DNA from 3 places in the Streptomyces cinnamoneus genome. Region 1 is predicted to be linked to each of the others. Evidence: riboswitches for the same ligand, from Rfam matches in the RefSeq annotation. Region 1 holds a riboswitch; each other region holds the start of a gene.
The links. A riboswitch is a leader RNA that binds a small molecule or an ion and turns the genes downstream of it on or off. The one in region 1 is predicted to bind cobalamin.
Positions count from the first base shown of each region.

Region 2: another riboswitch for cobalamin. It lies ahead of CYQ11_RS06885 (cobalamin biosynthesis protein); the one in region 1 lies ahead of nicT (Nickel transporter NicT).
Region 3: another riboswitch for cobalamin. It lies ahead of CYQ11_RS21195 (ribonucleoside-diphosphate reductase subunit alpha); the one in region 1 lies ahead of nicT (Nickel transporter NicT).

Region 1 is NZ_PKFQ01000001.1:6,149,903-6,154,236, reverse strand. It holds gene CYQ11_RS27010 (sensor histidine kinase) at 1-772, shown strand, start outside; gene CYQ11_RS27005 (hypothetical protein) at 867-1,061, shown strand; gene nicT (Nickel transporter NicT) at 1,074-2,186, opposite strand; cobalamin riboswitch at 2,218-2,434, opposite strand; gene CYQ11_RS26995 (APC family permease) at 2,743-4,167, shown strand; gene CYQ11_RS26990 (YIP1 family protein) at 4,265-4,334, shown strand, end outside.
Region 2 is NZ_PKFQ01000001.1:1,674,969-1,679,302, reverse strand. It holds gene CYQ11_RS06890 (cobyric acid synthase) at 1-1,412, opposite strand, end outside; gene CYQ11_RS06885 (cobalamin biosynthesis protein) at 1,409-2,380, opposite strand; cobalamin riboswitch at 2,438-2,557, opposite strand; gene CYQ11_RS06880 (hypothetical protein) at 2,767-3,009, opposite strand; gene CYQ11_RS06875 (inorganic phosphate transporter) at 3,035-4,288, opposite strand.
Region 3 is NZ_PKFQ01000001.1:4,704,944-4,709,277, reverse strand. It holds gene CYQ11_RS21205 (DUF3311 domain-containing protein) at 1-39, shown strand, start outside; gene mctP (monocarboxylate uptake permease MctP) at 36-1,667, shown strand; cobalamin riboswitch at 2,038-2,168, shown strand; gene CYQ11_RS21195 (ribonucleoside-diphosphate reductase subunit alpha) at 2,340-4,334, shown strand, end outside.

The DNA of each region.
Region 1 (4,334 bases):
GGACGCGCTCTCGCGGGAGCTGGCGGCCACCAGCGCCCGGCTGGCCGAGTCGCGGGAGCGCGAACGCGCCCTCGACGCCTCGCGGCGTGAGCTCGTGGCCTGGATCTCGCACGACCTGCGCACGCCGCTGGCCGGGGTGCGTGCGATGTCCGAGGCGCTGGAGGACGGCGTGGCCGAGGACCCCGGGCGCTACTTCCGGCAGATCCGCGTCGAGGTGGACCGGCTGGACGCCATAGTCGGCGACCTCTTCGAGCTCTCGCGCATCCACGCCGGGGCGTTGCCGCTGCACCCGGTCCGCACGTCGGTGTACGACCTGGTGGGCGACGCCCTCACCGGCATCGGGCCGGTGGCCCGCGAACGCGGCGTCCGGCTGGCCGGCGACGCGGTGGACGCCGCGACGGTCGTGGTGGACGGCAAGGAGATGACCCGCGCCCTGGGCAACCTGCTGGTCAACGCGGTCCGGCACACGCCCGCCGGCGGCACGGTGACGGTGACCGCCCGGTGCGGCGAGGGCGACGGGGGCACGGTCGTCGTGTCGGTCACGGACGGCTGCGGCGGCATCCCGGAGGAGGACCTGCCGCGCGTCTTCGAGACGGGCTGGCGCGGTTCGCAGGCCCGGACCCCGCCGGGCGCGGGTCTGGGCCTAGCCATCGTCCGCGGCATCGTCGGGGCCCACGCCGGCAGCACGACGGTGCGCAACGTGCCCGGTGGCTGCCGCTTCGAGATCACGCTGCCCGCGGGCACCGGAGGGGCGGCGCTCCCGGACGGGTGACCGGTCGTCAAGGCGCTGACGTGATCAGGGCCCGTGCGCGACGATGCGTCCACGCTCCGGCAGAGCGAGCACCGCCGAGGGAACGGGATGGGCCATGTCCGACACCGACGCCGACCCGCTGCGCAGGATCGCCGCGACGATCGACCGGGAGCGCGAGCCCTCGTCGCGGGTGTGCCTGTCCTGCGGCGGGCCCGCCCTGGTGGTGGTGACCGAGGAGCCCGCCGGGAACAGCCCGCCCGTCATCAGCGTGCGCAAGGAGTGCGCGCACCGCAGGTGCGAGCACCCCTGACCCCGGGCGGGCTCAGCGGGAGGTGCGCGCCGCCCAGCGCTGCTCGACCTTCCCCAGCCGCCAGTAGGCGAGCGCCGCCGCCCACACCACGACGAACAGCCCGACGATGACGAAGCCGACGTTGTCGAGGTCGAGCGCGGCGATCCAGCCGCTCACCGGGTCGTGGAGTCCGAGCTTCTCGTGCAGGACGCCGACCAGCTCGATCGTGCCGATGAGGAAGGCCACGGCGATGGACAGACCGGTGATGGTGAGGTTGTAGTAGACCTTGCGGACGGGGTTGGAGAACGCCCACTGGTAGGCGAAGTTCATGAACGTCCCGTCGAGCGTGTCGAACAGGCTCATGCCGGCGGCGAACAGCAGCGGCAGGCAAAGGATCGCGTACCAGGGCAGGCCGGCGGCCGCGCCGCTGCCCGCCATCACCATCAGGGTGACCTCGGTGGCGGTGTCGAAGCCGAGGCCGAAGAGGAAGCCCAGCGGATACATCTGGCCGGGGCGGGAGACGGAGCGGGTGAAGCGGCCCAGGAGGCGGTTCATGAAGCCCCGCGAGTCGAGGTGCTCCTCCAGCTCGGCCTCGTCGTAGCGGCCCTCACGCATGGCGCGGAAGACGCGCAGGATGCCGGCGAGGGCGACGAGGTTGAGGGCGGCGATGAGGTAGAGGAAGCCGCCGGAGACGGTCGTGCCGACCACTCCGAGCGTCTGGTGGGTGGCGGACCCCTCGTCCATCAGCACCCCTGCCATGTGGGTGCCCCCGGCCACCAGGGCCGCCATGACGACGACCACGCTGGAGTGGCCGAGCGCGAACCAGAAGCCGACCGAGACGGGACGCTTGCCGTCGGCCATCAGCTTGCGGGTGGTGTTGTCGATGGCGGCGATGTGGTCGGCGTCGAAGGCGTGCCGCATGCCGAGGGTGTAGGCCGTGACGCCGAGGCCGACGCCGAAGACCTTGGAGTCCACGGTGTAGTGGTTCGGGACGACCAGCAGGAAGAGCACGCCGAAGGCGACGACGTGCAGGGCGGCTATGACGGCCAGGAGGCCGGCGGTGCGCACGGTGTCCTGGCGGCGCCAGCGGAAGGCGGGCAGGCCTTCGGGCGCGGCCGCGGCGGGGGTCTTGGTGGGCAGGGTCATCTGCGGGTCACGCTCCAGCACCTCGTGGATCTTCTCGTGAGATGCCGTGGCCGGTCTCCTGGCTTACGGGTCGTACAGCGCGCCCGTCCCGCCTTCCCAGCAGCTGGGTGCTGCCAGTGGCTCCGGGCGCCGCACGCGGCGCCCGGGTGGGACGAGAACTCCCCGATCACAGTGGCGAGGGCCGCTCCGGACTCGGACCACGAGGGTCCGCACCGGTCTTCCCGAGCACCACGGCCGGGCCACCTTAGCGCTCTGACCGGCCACGGGAACAAAGAAGTGGCAAGTGCCACTTCCTTGCAGCAAGCCCCGGCGGCCCCTCGCCGGACGTCCGCACGGCCCCCGCAGGCCGTGCGGCCCCGGGTCGGGCACGGACGACACCCGCCGGGTGATGGACGCGGCCGGCCGGCCGGTGCTACGAGTGCAGGGACGACGAGAGGGGCTGACCGCCATGGCAGACACGCCGGACAGAGAGCACCCGCCCGCGGACCCGGCCGGGCCGGAGCGGGACGTGACGTTCGTGCGCCGCATCGGCCTGTTCCAGGCCACCGCCATCAACATGAGCCAGATGTGCGGCATCGGACCCTTCGTCACCATCCCGCTGATGGTGGCCGCCTTCGGCGGGCCGCAGGCCGTCCTGGGCTTCGTGGCGGGGGCGCTGCTCGCGCTGGCCGACGGGCTGGTGTGGGCGGAGCTGGGGGCCTCGCTGCCGGGCGCGGGCGGCAGTTACGTCTACCTGCGGCAGGCATTCCAGTACCGCACCGGCAAGCTGATGCCGTTCCTGTTCGTCTGGACGGCGATGCTCTTCATCCCGCTGGCGATGGCGACCGGCGTGATCGGCTTCGTCCAGTACCTCGCCTACCTGTGGCCGGACATGACGCGGACGCAGGGCGACGTGACGGGCCTCGCGCTCATCGCGGTGGTCGTGGCGCTGCTGTGGCGCCGGGTGGAGAACATCGCCCGCATCACCGCCGTGCTGTGGGGCGTGATGATCACCGCCGTCCTGCTCGTCATCGTCGCCGCCTTCACCCACTTCAACCCCGACCGCGCCTTCACCTACCCCTCCCACGCCTTCGAGCTGACGAGCAATCACTTCTGGATCGGCTTCGCGGCGGGCCTGACCATCGGCATCTACGACTACGGCGGCTACAACACCGCCGCCTACATGGGTGCCGAGATCAAGGACCCGGGACGCACCCTGCCGCGGGCCATCGTCTTCTCGATCCTCGGCATCATGGGCATCTACCTGCTGCTCCAGATCGGCACCCTCGGCGTCGTCGACTGGCAGGAGATGCTCGACCAGGACTCGACGGCCGCCACGTCCGTGGCCTCCGCCGTGCTGGAGAAGACGTGGGGCAAGGGGGCCGCGGACGCCGTCACCGTCCTGATCCTCCTCACCGCCTTCGCCTCGCTCTTCACCGGGCTGCTCGGCGGCTCGCGCGTGCCCTACGACGCCGCCCGCGAGAAGGTCTTCTTCCGGCCGTTCGGCGTCCTGCACCCCAAGCACCGCTTCCCGGTGCTGCCGCTGGTCACCCTGGGGGTCATCGGCTCCGTCGGCTTCCTGATCGGCCGTCACACCGAGCTGGCCACGCTGATCCAGCTGCTGACCTCCGTGATGGTCCTCGTCCAGGCGCTGGCCCAGATCGCGGCCGTGACCGTGCTGCGCCGCCGGCAGCCGGGGCTGCGGCGGCCGTACCGCATGTGGCTCTACCCGCTACCGAGCCTGGTGGCGCTGGTGGGCTGGCTGGTCATCTACGGCTACGCGGACGAGAACTCGCCGGGCCGGCACCCCATCGAGTGGTCGCTGGCCTGGGTGGGCGCGGGGTGCGTGGCGTTCGTGCTGTGGGCGGCGTACGAGAAGGTGTGGCCGTTCGGGCCGCGGGAGATCAGCGAGGAGTACCTCCAGGCCGGTGCGGCGGGCCCCGGTACGGCCGATCCCGACGCCGGCGCGGACCCCGGGGAGCGGAAACCGGCACCCGCCTGACGCGGCGGCGCGGCCGGTCGTCTGACGGGGCGTCCGGCAGCGGGGGCGGGCGGCCCGGACTCGGGTGGTCCGGCCGAACGGTGATAAAACGGCACCCATGCCCGTGACCACCGCGCCTCCCCCGCCCACGCCCGCCGCCAAGCCGCGCAAGCTGCACTGGCACCGCC
Region 2 (4,334 bases), 4.5 Mb from region 1:
CGGTCCAGCTGTTCCTCGCGCAGCGCGGCGAAGGACGTGTCGGGCGCCGGCACGAACGCCCGGCCCGCCGCCCGTGCGACCTCGCGCAGGAACGCCCGCCGGAAGCCGTCGCTCTCCAGCGAGCCGTGCCAGTGCGTCCCCCACACCGCACCCACCCGGCAGCCGTCCAAGAACGGTTCCCCGTCCAGGACCTCGGCGACGCCGTGGTGGATCTCGTACCCCTCGACGTGCTCGCCCAGCGCCTTGCCGGCCGGCCGGGCCAGGGTCTTCTCCACCGCGAACCGCACCCGCACCGGCAGCAGGCCCAGCCCCTCGACCGTGCCCGCCCGGGACTCCACCTCGTCGTCGATGCGCTCGCCCAGCACCTGGAAGCCGCCGCACACGCCCAGCACCGGGCGGCCCTCCGCGGCGCGCCGCTTCAGCGCGTCCGCCAGGCCGCGCTCGCGCAGCCACGCCAGGGCCTTCACGGTGCCGCGCGTCCCCGGCACCACCACCAGGTCCGCGTCGGCCAGTTCCTCGGCCCGGTCCACGAACCGCACCACCACGCCCGGCTCCGCGGCCAGCGCGTCCACGTCCGTGAAGTTCGACATCAGCGGAACGGCGCACACCGCGACCCGCAGCACGTCGGTGCCGTACGGCGGGGCGACCACCGACTCGCGGACCGCCCCGCGCAGCGACACCCGCAGGCCGTCCTCCTCGTCGATGCCGAGCCCGTGGGCGAACGGCAGCACGCCCAGCGTGGGCCGCCCGGTCAGGCCGCGCAGCATCTCCAGCCCCGGCTCCAGCAGCGTCACGTCGCCGCGGAACTTGTTGACGACGTAGCCCGCTATCAGCTTCTGGTCCTCGGGCGAGAGCAGGGCCGTCGTGCCGAAGAAGGACGCGAAGACGCCACCCCGGTCGATGTCGCCGACCACGACGACGGGCAGCCGGCCCGCGCGGGCGACGCCCATGTTGACGATGTCGCTCCGCCGCAGGTTGATCTCGGCCGGGCTGCCCGCGCCCTCGCAGATCACCGCGTCGTGCGTCCGCCGCAGCTCCTCAAGGCACGCGGTCACCGTCCCGAACAGCTGCTCCTGGCGCCCCGCGTGGTAGCCGCGCGCGCTGAGCTCGCCCACCGGCTTGCCCATCAGCACGACCTGGCTGCTCCGGTCCCCGCCGGGTTTGAGCAGCACCGGGTTCATCAGCGCGCTCGGCTCGACGCGCGCGGCGGCGGCCTGCATCGCCTGGGCACGCCCTATCTCCGCGCCCTCGCGCGTCACGTACGAGTTGAGCGACATGTTCTGCGCCTTGAACGGCGCGACCTTGACGCCCCTGCGGACCAGCCAGCGGCAGATGCCGGCGGTCACCACGCTCTTGCCCGCGTCCGAGGTGGTCCCCGCCACCAGCAGGCCCCCGCCCCTTGGAGCTGTCACCGGTTCCTCCTCCTCGCGGCCGACGCCGCGGCGCTCTTCACAAGGCTGCCCAGCGCACGGCCGCCGATGGCGGTGCCCACGGCCAGCAGCGACACCCGGCGCGAGAGCCGCACCGCGCGCTCGATGTCGGCCACCCGGACCGGACGCAGCTCCGCGCCCAGCACGGGCCGGTGCTCGACGCGCCCGGCGTAGGCGAGCGTGCCGCCGAGCCGCACGCCCAGGGCGCCGGCGAAGGCGGCCTCGACCGGGCCGGCGTTGGGACTGGGGTGGCGGGAGGCGTCACGGCGGGCCACCCGCCAGGCACCGCGCGGGTCGGGGCCCGCGAGCACGGTGAGGGCGGCGGTGAGCCGGGCACCGGGCCAGCCCACGACGTCGTCGAGCCGGGCGGACGCCCAGCCGAAGCGGCGGTGGCGGGGCGACTTGTGACCCACCATCGCGTCCAGCGTGTTCACCGCCCGGAAGCCCGCCAGCCCCGGCACCCCGCCCAGCGCGCCCCAGAACAGGGCGCCCACGACGGCGTCGGAGGTGTTCTCGGCGACGGACTCCACGACGGCCCGGGCGATCTGCTGCCCGTCCAGGGCCTGCGGGTCGCGCCCGCACAGGTGCGGCAGCCGCTCCCGGGCGACCTCGATGTCGCCCGCGGCGAGCGCACCGCCGATGGCCCGCGCCTCCCGGCCCAGCGACGTCCCGCCCAGCACGGCCCAGGTGGCGGCGGCGGTCAGGGCGACGCCGGGGGCGCGGCGGCCGCGTACGGCGCGGGCCAGCAGTCCGGCGCCGGCCACGGCGCCGCCCGCGCAGACGAGGGTGTGCAGGGCGCCGTGGCCGCGGTGGTCGCGCCACAGGCGCTGTTCGACGGCGTGCGCGGCGCGCCCGAAGGCGGCCACCGGGTGGCCGCGGCGGGGGTCGCCGAAGACGAGGTCGGCGAGATAGCCGAGGGCGGTGCCGCAGGCGAAACCGCAGAAGGGCATGGCCGGCTTGTGTCCTCACTCAGGGTCCGCGCCCTGGCTCGACGTGACGGCGACCAGAGTCTCCTGGCTCCCGGATCCACGCCGCCCCCGGCCTTCCGGCTCACGCCGTGGCCATCGCTTGGGGGTGCGCTCCCCGGTGACAGTGGCGGGACCGCGCCGGACTCGCACCGGCTTCCTCTGCTGTCGCCGTTTTGGCTCCGGAAGTCCACCACGGCCCGGGAACGGGCGTCAACTCACCCTGACCTGCGATGAGGCGGCCGTGGGGCAGTGGGGCCGGTGGGTCCACCGCCCCGTGACCGGGCTCCGGCCACGGGGCGCGCGGAAACGACGAAGCGCCGGCCCGGCGGCTGCCGGACCGGCGCTTCACGCGCGGGGCTGTCCCCGCGTCAGGCGACGATGAGGTAGATGCCGTAGCCCACGGCGGCCGCGCACAGGGCGTAGCAGGCGTACGCGCCGGTGCGCACGAGCGCGGCCGGGCCGGCGACCGCGGCGACGGTGCCGTCCGGCTGCTCCTGGGGCTTGCGGGGGGACGTACCGATGATGCCGAGGGTGAAGACGCCCACGAGACCGACGGTGACCACGAGGCTGACGCCGAAGACCTGGCCGAGGGCTTCCCAGTTGATGTGCATGCGGGGTTCCTTGGTTTCCGGTTCCTCAGCTCGTCGCCGTCGCGGCGGCGGGAGCTGCGGTCTGGGCCGCGGGGGCGGCCGGGACGGCGGACAGGGGGCCGGCCGGCGGCGGGGCGACGGCCTGGAGGGCGGCGGTGACGACACCGGCCGGCTCGGCGGGCAGGCCCTGCGGCACGTTGAGGTCGTTGACCGTGTCGTGGGAGACCGGCTTGCGGCGGGAGGCCGCCCAGATCGCGCCGGACACGGCCAGGCCGAGGACGGCGACCGCGGCCACGCCCCAGTCGCCCTGGTCGGCGAGGAGGGCCGCGCCACCGGCGACCAGGCCCGCGGCGGGCAGGGTCAGGACCCAGGCGGCGACCATGCGGCCGGCGGTCGACCAGCGCACCACGCCGCCCTTGCGGCCGAGGCCGGCGCCCATGATCGAGCCGGAGCAGACCTGGGTGGTGGAGAGCGCGAAGCCGATGTGCGAGGAGGCGAGGATCACCGTGGCGGCACCGGTCTGGGCGGCGAAGCCCTGGGCCGGCCTGATGTCGGTGAGGCCCTTGCCGAGCGTCTGGATGATGCGCCAGCCGCCCAGGTACGTGCCGAGCGCGATGGCCAGGCCCGCGGAGACGATGACCCACAGGGGCGGGTCGGAGTGCGGGGCCACGACGCCGCCGGCGACCAGCGCGAGGGTGATCACGCCCATGGTCTTCTGGGCGTCGTTGGTGCCGTGGGCGAGGGAGACCAGGGCGGCCGAGGCGATCTGGCCGGCGCGGTAGCCCTTGGCGGTCTCCTGCTCGTCCCGCCCCTTGGTCAGGCGGTACGTCAGGCGCGTGGCGGCCGTCGCGGCGAGGCCGGCCACGAGGGGCGCGGCGACGGCCGGGATGAGGACCTTCATCACGATCTTGTCGGCGTTGACCGCGTCGAAGCCGACGGAGACGATCGTCGCGCCGATCAGACCACCGAAGAGGGCGTGGGAGGAACTGGAGGGCAGGCCCACCAGCCACGTCACCAGGTTCCAGACGATGGCGCCGACGAGCCCGGCGAAGATCACCTCTGGTCGGATGCCGGCACTCTCGTCGATGATGCCGCCGGAGATCGTCTTGGCGACCTCCACCGAGAGGAACGCGCCGACGAGGTTGAGAACCGCCGACATCGCCACCGCGGCCTTGGGCTTGAGCGCCCCGGTGGAGATGGTGGTGGCCATGGCGTTGGCCGTGTCGTGGAAGCCGTTCGTAAAGTCGAACACCAAGGCCGTGACGATCACGATCCCGATGAGAAGCGTGATGTTTTCCATTCACCCAGGCAATCAGTTCGATGGTCAGTACGCGGCGACCGTAGGG
Region 3 (4,334 bases), 1.4 Mb from region 1:
CGTCATGAGCGGACGCGCGGAAGGGGTGCGGGCCGATGAAGGACGGCGTCAACGGCGTGGCACTCGCCGTGTTCATCTTCTTCTTCCTCGCGGTCACCGTCATGGGCTTCATGGCCGCGAAATGGCGGCGGGCCGAGAACGCGGAAAACCTCGACGAATGGGGCCTCGGCGGCCGTTCGTTCGGTACCTGGGTCACCTGGTTCCTGCTGGGCGGCGACCTCTATACCGCGTATACGTTCGTAGCCGTACCGGCCGCCATTTACGCGGGCGGCGCGGCCGGGTTCTTCGCGGTGCCGTACACGATCCTGTGCTATCCGCTGGTCTTCACCTTCCTCCCCCGCCTGTGGTCGGTCGCCCACCGGCACGGATACGTCACCTCCTCGGACTTCGTCCGGGGCCGGTTCGGCTCGAAGGGCCTCTCGCTCGCCCTGGCCCTGACCGGCATCCTCGCGACGATGCCGTACATCGCGCTGCAACTGGTGGGCATCCAGGCGGTGCTCGACGTCATGGGCGTCGGCGGCGGGGCGGACGCGAACTGGTTCGTCAAGGACCTTCCCCTGCTCATCGCCTTCGGCGTGCTCGCGGCGTACACCTACTCGTCCGGCCTGCGCGCACCGGCGCTGATCGCGTTCGTCAAGGACGCCCTGATCTACATCGTCATCGTGGTGGCGATCATCTACATCCCCATCAAACTGGGCGGATTCGACGACATCTTCGCGAAGGCGGGCGAGGCCTTCTCCGCAAAGAACCCGGCCACCGGCAAGCCGCGCGGCTCCCTCGTCCCCGGACCCGACGCCCAGTGGGCGTACGCCACGCTGGCCATGGGCTCCGCGATGGCCCTCTTCCTCTACCCCCACTCGGTGACGGCCGTCCTCTCCAGCAGGAGCCGCAACGTCATCCGCCGCAACACCACCATCCTCCCCCTCTACTCGCTCATGCTGGGCCTGCTGGCGATGCTGGGCTTCATGGCCATCGCGGCCGGGGTGAAGGTGAAGAACGGCCAGCTGGCGATCCCCCAGCTGTTCGAGGACATGTTCCCCGACTGGTTCACCGGCGTGGCCTTCGCGGCGATAGGCATCGGCGCGCTCGTCCCGGCGGCGATCATGTCGATCGCGGCGGCGAACCTCTTCACCCGCAACATCTACAAGGACTTCCTCAAGCCGGACGCGACGCCGGCGCACGAGGCGAAGGTGTCCAAGCTGGCCTCCCTGCTGGTGAAGGTGGGCGCGCTGGTCTTCGTCCTCACGATGGACAAAACAGTGGCCATCAATTTCCAGCTGCTGGGTGGCATCTGGATCCTCCAGACCGTCCCGGCCCTGGTGGGCGGGCTCTTCACGCGCTGGTTCCACCGCTGGGCGCTGCTGGCGGGCTGGGCGGCCGGCATGGCGTACGGGACCTGGCGGGCGTACGACACGCCGAGCGCGACCCAGGACCACTTCGGCAACACGAACCTGATCCCGCTGATCGGTGAGAAGGGATACATCGGTCTGACCGCCTTCGTCCTGAACGTCCTCGTGGTCGTCGTCCTCACCTTCGTCCTGAAGGCGGTGGGCGCCCCGGACGGCGTGGACCAGACGAAGCCGTCGGACTACACCGCCGACGCGGGCGACCCGGGCGTGGAGCGGGAGCTGCCCCCGGCGACGGCGGGGGTGCCGGGAGGCCACTGAGGCTTCCGCCTCCTCCACCCGAGCAGCCGCGGCCGACCGCGCCGCCCGGACCGGTTCCACCGGCCGGGCGGCGCGGTCGTTCGTCGTTCCCCCCACCCCCGCGCCGGGCCCGACGGGCGCCGACCGGGGCAACCTCCCCGGCACCCGGCCGGGGCCGGCCGAAGCACCCCCCGAAGGCCCCCAGCCACCCCTCTGGCGCCCTCGCCGCACCCTTCCCGTCACCCGGCACACCGGGGCCCCCGCGCGTCCTCCCACGCCCCGTGACGGCTCTCCCGGAACACCCCAACACCCCACCCCGCTACCACATTCCGCAACCACTTCATGACGGCCCGACACAACATGTGGGGGTGCCTCCGAGGCCCAGCACTAGATGTATGCTCGTGCTCGCTGTCGTCGCAGGGGAATCCGGTGGAAATCCGGAACTGTCCCGCAACGGTGTATGTGTGCGCATATACCAGGCGCACCTGAAGTCCGAGGACCTGCCGCCAGCGCGCCCACCACCGAGCCTGCCCTTGGCTCGGCTATGGGCGTTGAATTCGTCCGGGCCTCGAGGGGTGGGCCGGCGGACGCCTACGAGCCACGCCCTGGCACACGCCAGCGATGCGTGCCCGTAGGCGACCGTCGTGCGCTCCCAGACGCGGCCCACCCAGCCGAGCGAGGGAGAGCCCCACCGTGACCATCGCGCCCGCGGATCTAGAGTCAGGTCCCGTCTCAGCGAACGCGGAAGCGACCGGCGGCCCCGGGACCGCGCTGCTGCGGACCCTGACCGATCTCACCGCCGACCTTCCGGCCACCGACCCGGGCAAGGTCGCCGCCGCCGCGCTGCGCGGCCGGCACCCCGGTTCGGACGAGGCCGAGCTGCGGTCCCTCGCGACCGAGGCCGCGGCCGGGCTGATCGCCGAGGAGCCCGAGTACTCCCGGCTCGCCGCGCGGCTGCTCACCCGGGCCATCGCCGACGAGGCGGCCGGCCAGGGCGCGACCTCCTTCTCCGCCTCCGTCGAGGTCGGGCACCGCGAGGGCCTGATCGCCGACGAGACGGCCGCCTTCGTGCGGACGCACGCCGCCCGGCTGGACGCCCTCGTGGACGCCGCCCTCGCCGACGGCGCCGACGACCGCTTCGGCTACTTCGGCCTGCGCACCCTGCACAGCCGCTACCTGCTGCGCCACCCCATCCACCGCGACGTGATCGAGACCCCGCAGCACTTCCTGCTGCGCGTGGCCTGCGGTCTGGCCGAGAACCACTCGGAGCAGGCCCTGGACGACGTCGCGGAGCTGTACCGGCTGACCAGCACGCTGTCGTACCTGCCCTCCTCCCCCACGCTCTTCAACTCCGGCACCCGCCACCCGCAGATGTCGTCCTGCTACCTGCTGGACTCGCCGCTGGACGAGCTGGACTCGATCTACGACCGCTACCACCAGGTGGCGCGGCTGTCGAAGCACGCGGGCGGCATCGGCCTGTCCTACTCCCGCATCCGCTCCCGCGGCTCGCTCATCCGCGGCACCAACGGCCACTCCAACGGCATCGTGCCGTTCCTGCGGACGCTCGACGCCTCCGTCGCGGCCGTCAACCAGGGCGGCCGCCGCAAGGGCGCGGCCTGCGTCTACCTGGAGACCTGGCACGCGGACATCGAGGAGTTCCTGGAGCTCCGCGACAACACCGGTGAGGAGGCCCGCCGCACCCACAACCTCAACATCGCGCACTGGATCCCGGACGAGTTCATGCGCCGCGTCGAGGCGGACGCGGACTGGTCGCTGTTCTCCCCCGCGGACACCCCGGACCTGGTCGACCTCTACGGCGACGAGTTCGACGCCGCGTACCGCGCCTACGAGGCCGCGGGCAAGGCCGTCAAGCAGATCCCGGCCCGGGTGCTCTACGCCCGCATGATGCGCACCCTCGCGCAGACCGGCAACGGCTGGATGACGTTCAAGGACGCCGCCAACCGCACCGCCAACCAGACGGCCGAGAAGGGCAAGGTCGTCCACTCCTCGAACCTCTGCACCGAGATCCTCGAGGTCACCGACGACGGCGAGACCGCCGTCTGCAACCTCGGCTCGGTCAACCTCGCCGCCCACTTGGGCACCGACGGCGAGATGGACTGGGAGAAGCTCGACCGCACGGTCCGCACGGCCGTCACGTTCCTCGACCGCGTCGTGGACATCAACTTCTACCCGACCGAGCAGGCCGGCAACTCCAACAGCCGCTGGCGCCCGGTGGGCCTGGGCCTGATGGGTCTGCAGGACGTCTTCTTCCGCCTGCGCCTGCCCTTCGACTCCGCCGAGGCGAAGGAGCTGTCGACCCGGATCTCCGAGCGGATCATGCTCGCGGCGTACGAGGCGTCCGCCGACCTCGCCGAGCGGCACGGCCCGCACCCGGCCTGGTCCGCCACCCGCACCGCGCGCGGCGTGCTGCACCCCGACCACTACCCGAACGCCGTCCCCGGCTGGGCGGACCGCTGGGAGGCGCTGCGCGCGCGCATCGGCGAGGTCGGCATGCGCAACTCGCTGCTGCTGGCGATCGCCCCGACGGCGACCATCGCCTCCATCGCGGGCGTCTACGAGTGCATCGAGCCGCAGGTCTCCAACCTCTTCAAGCGCGAGACGCTCTCGGGTGAGTTCCTCCAGGTCAACACCTACCTGGTGGAGGACCTGAAGAAGCTCGGCGTGTGG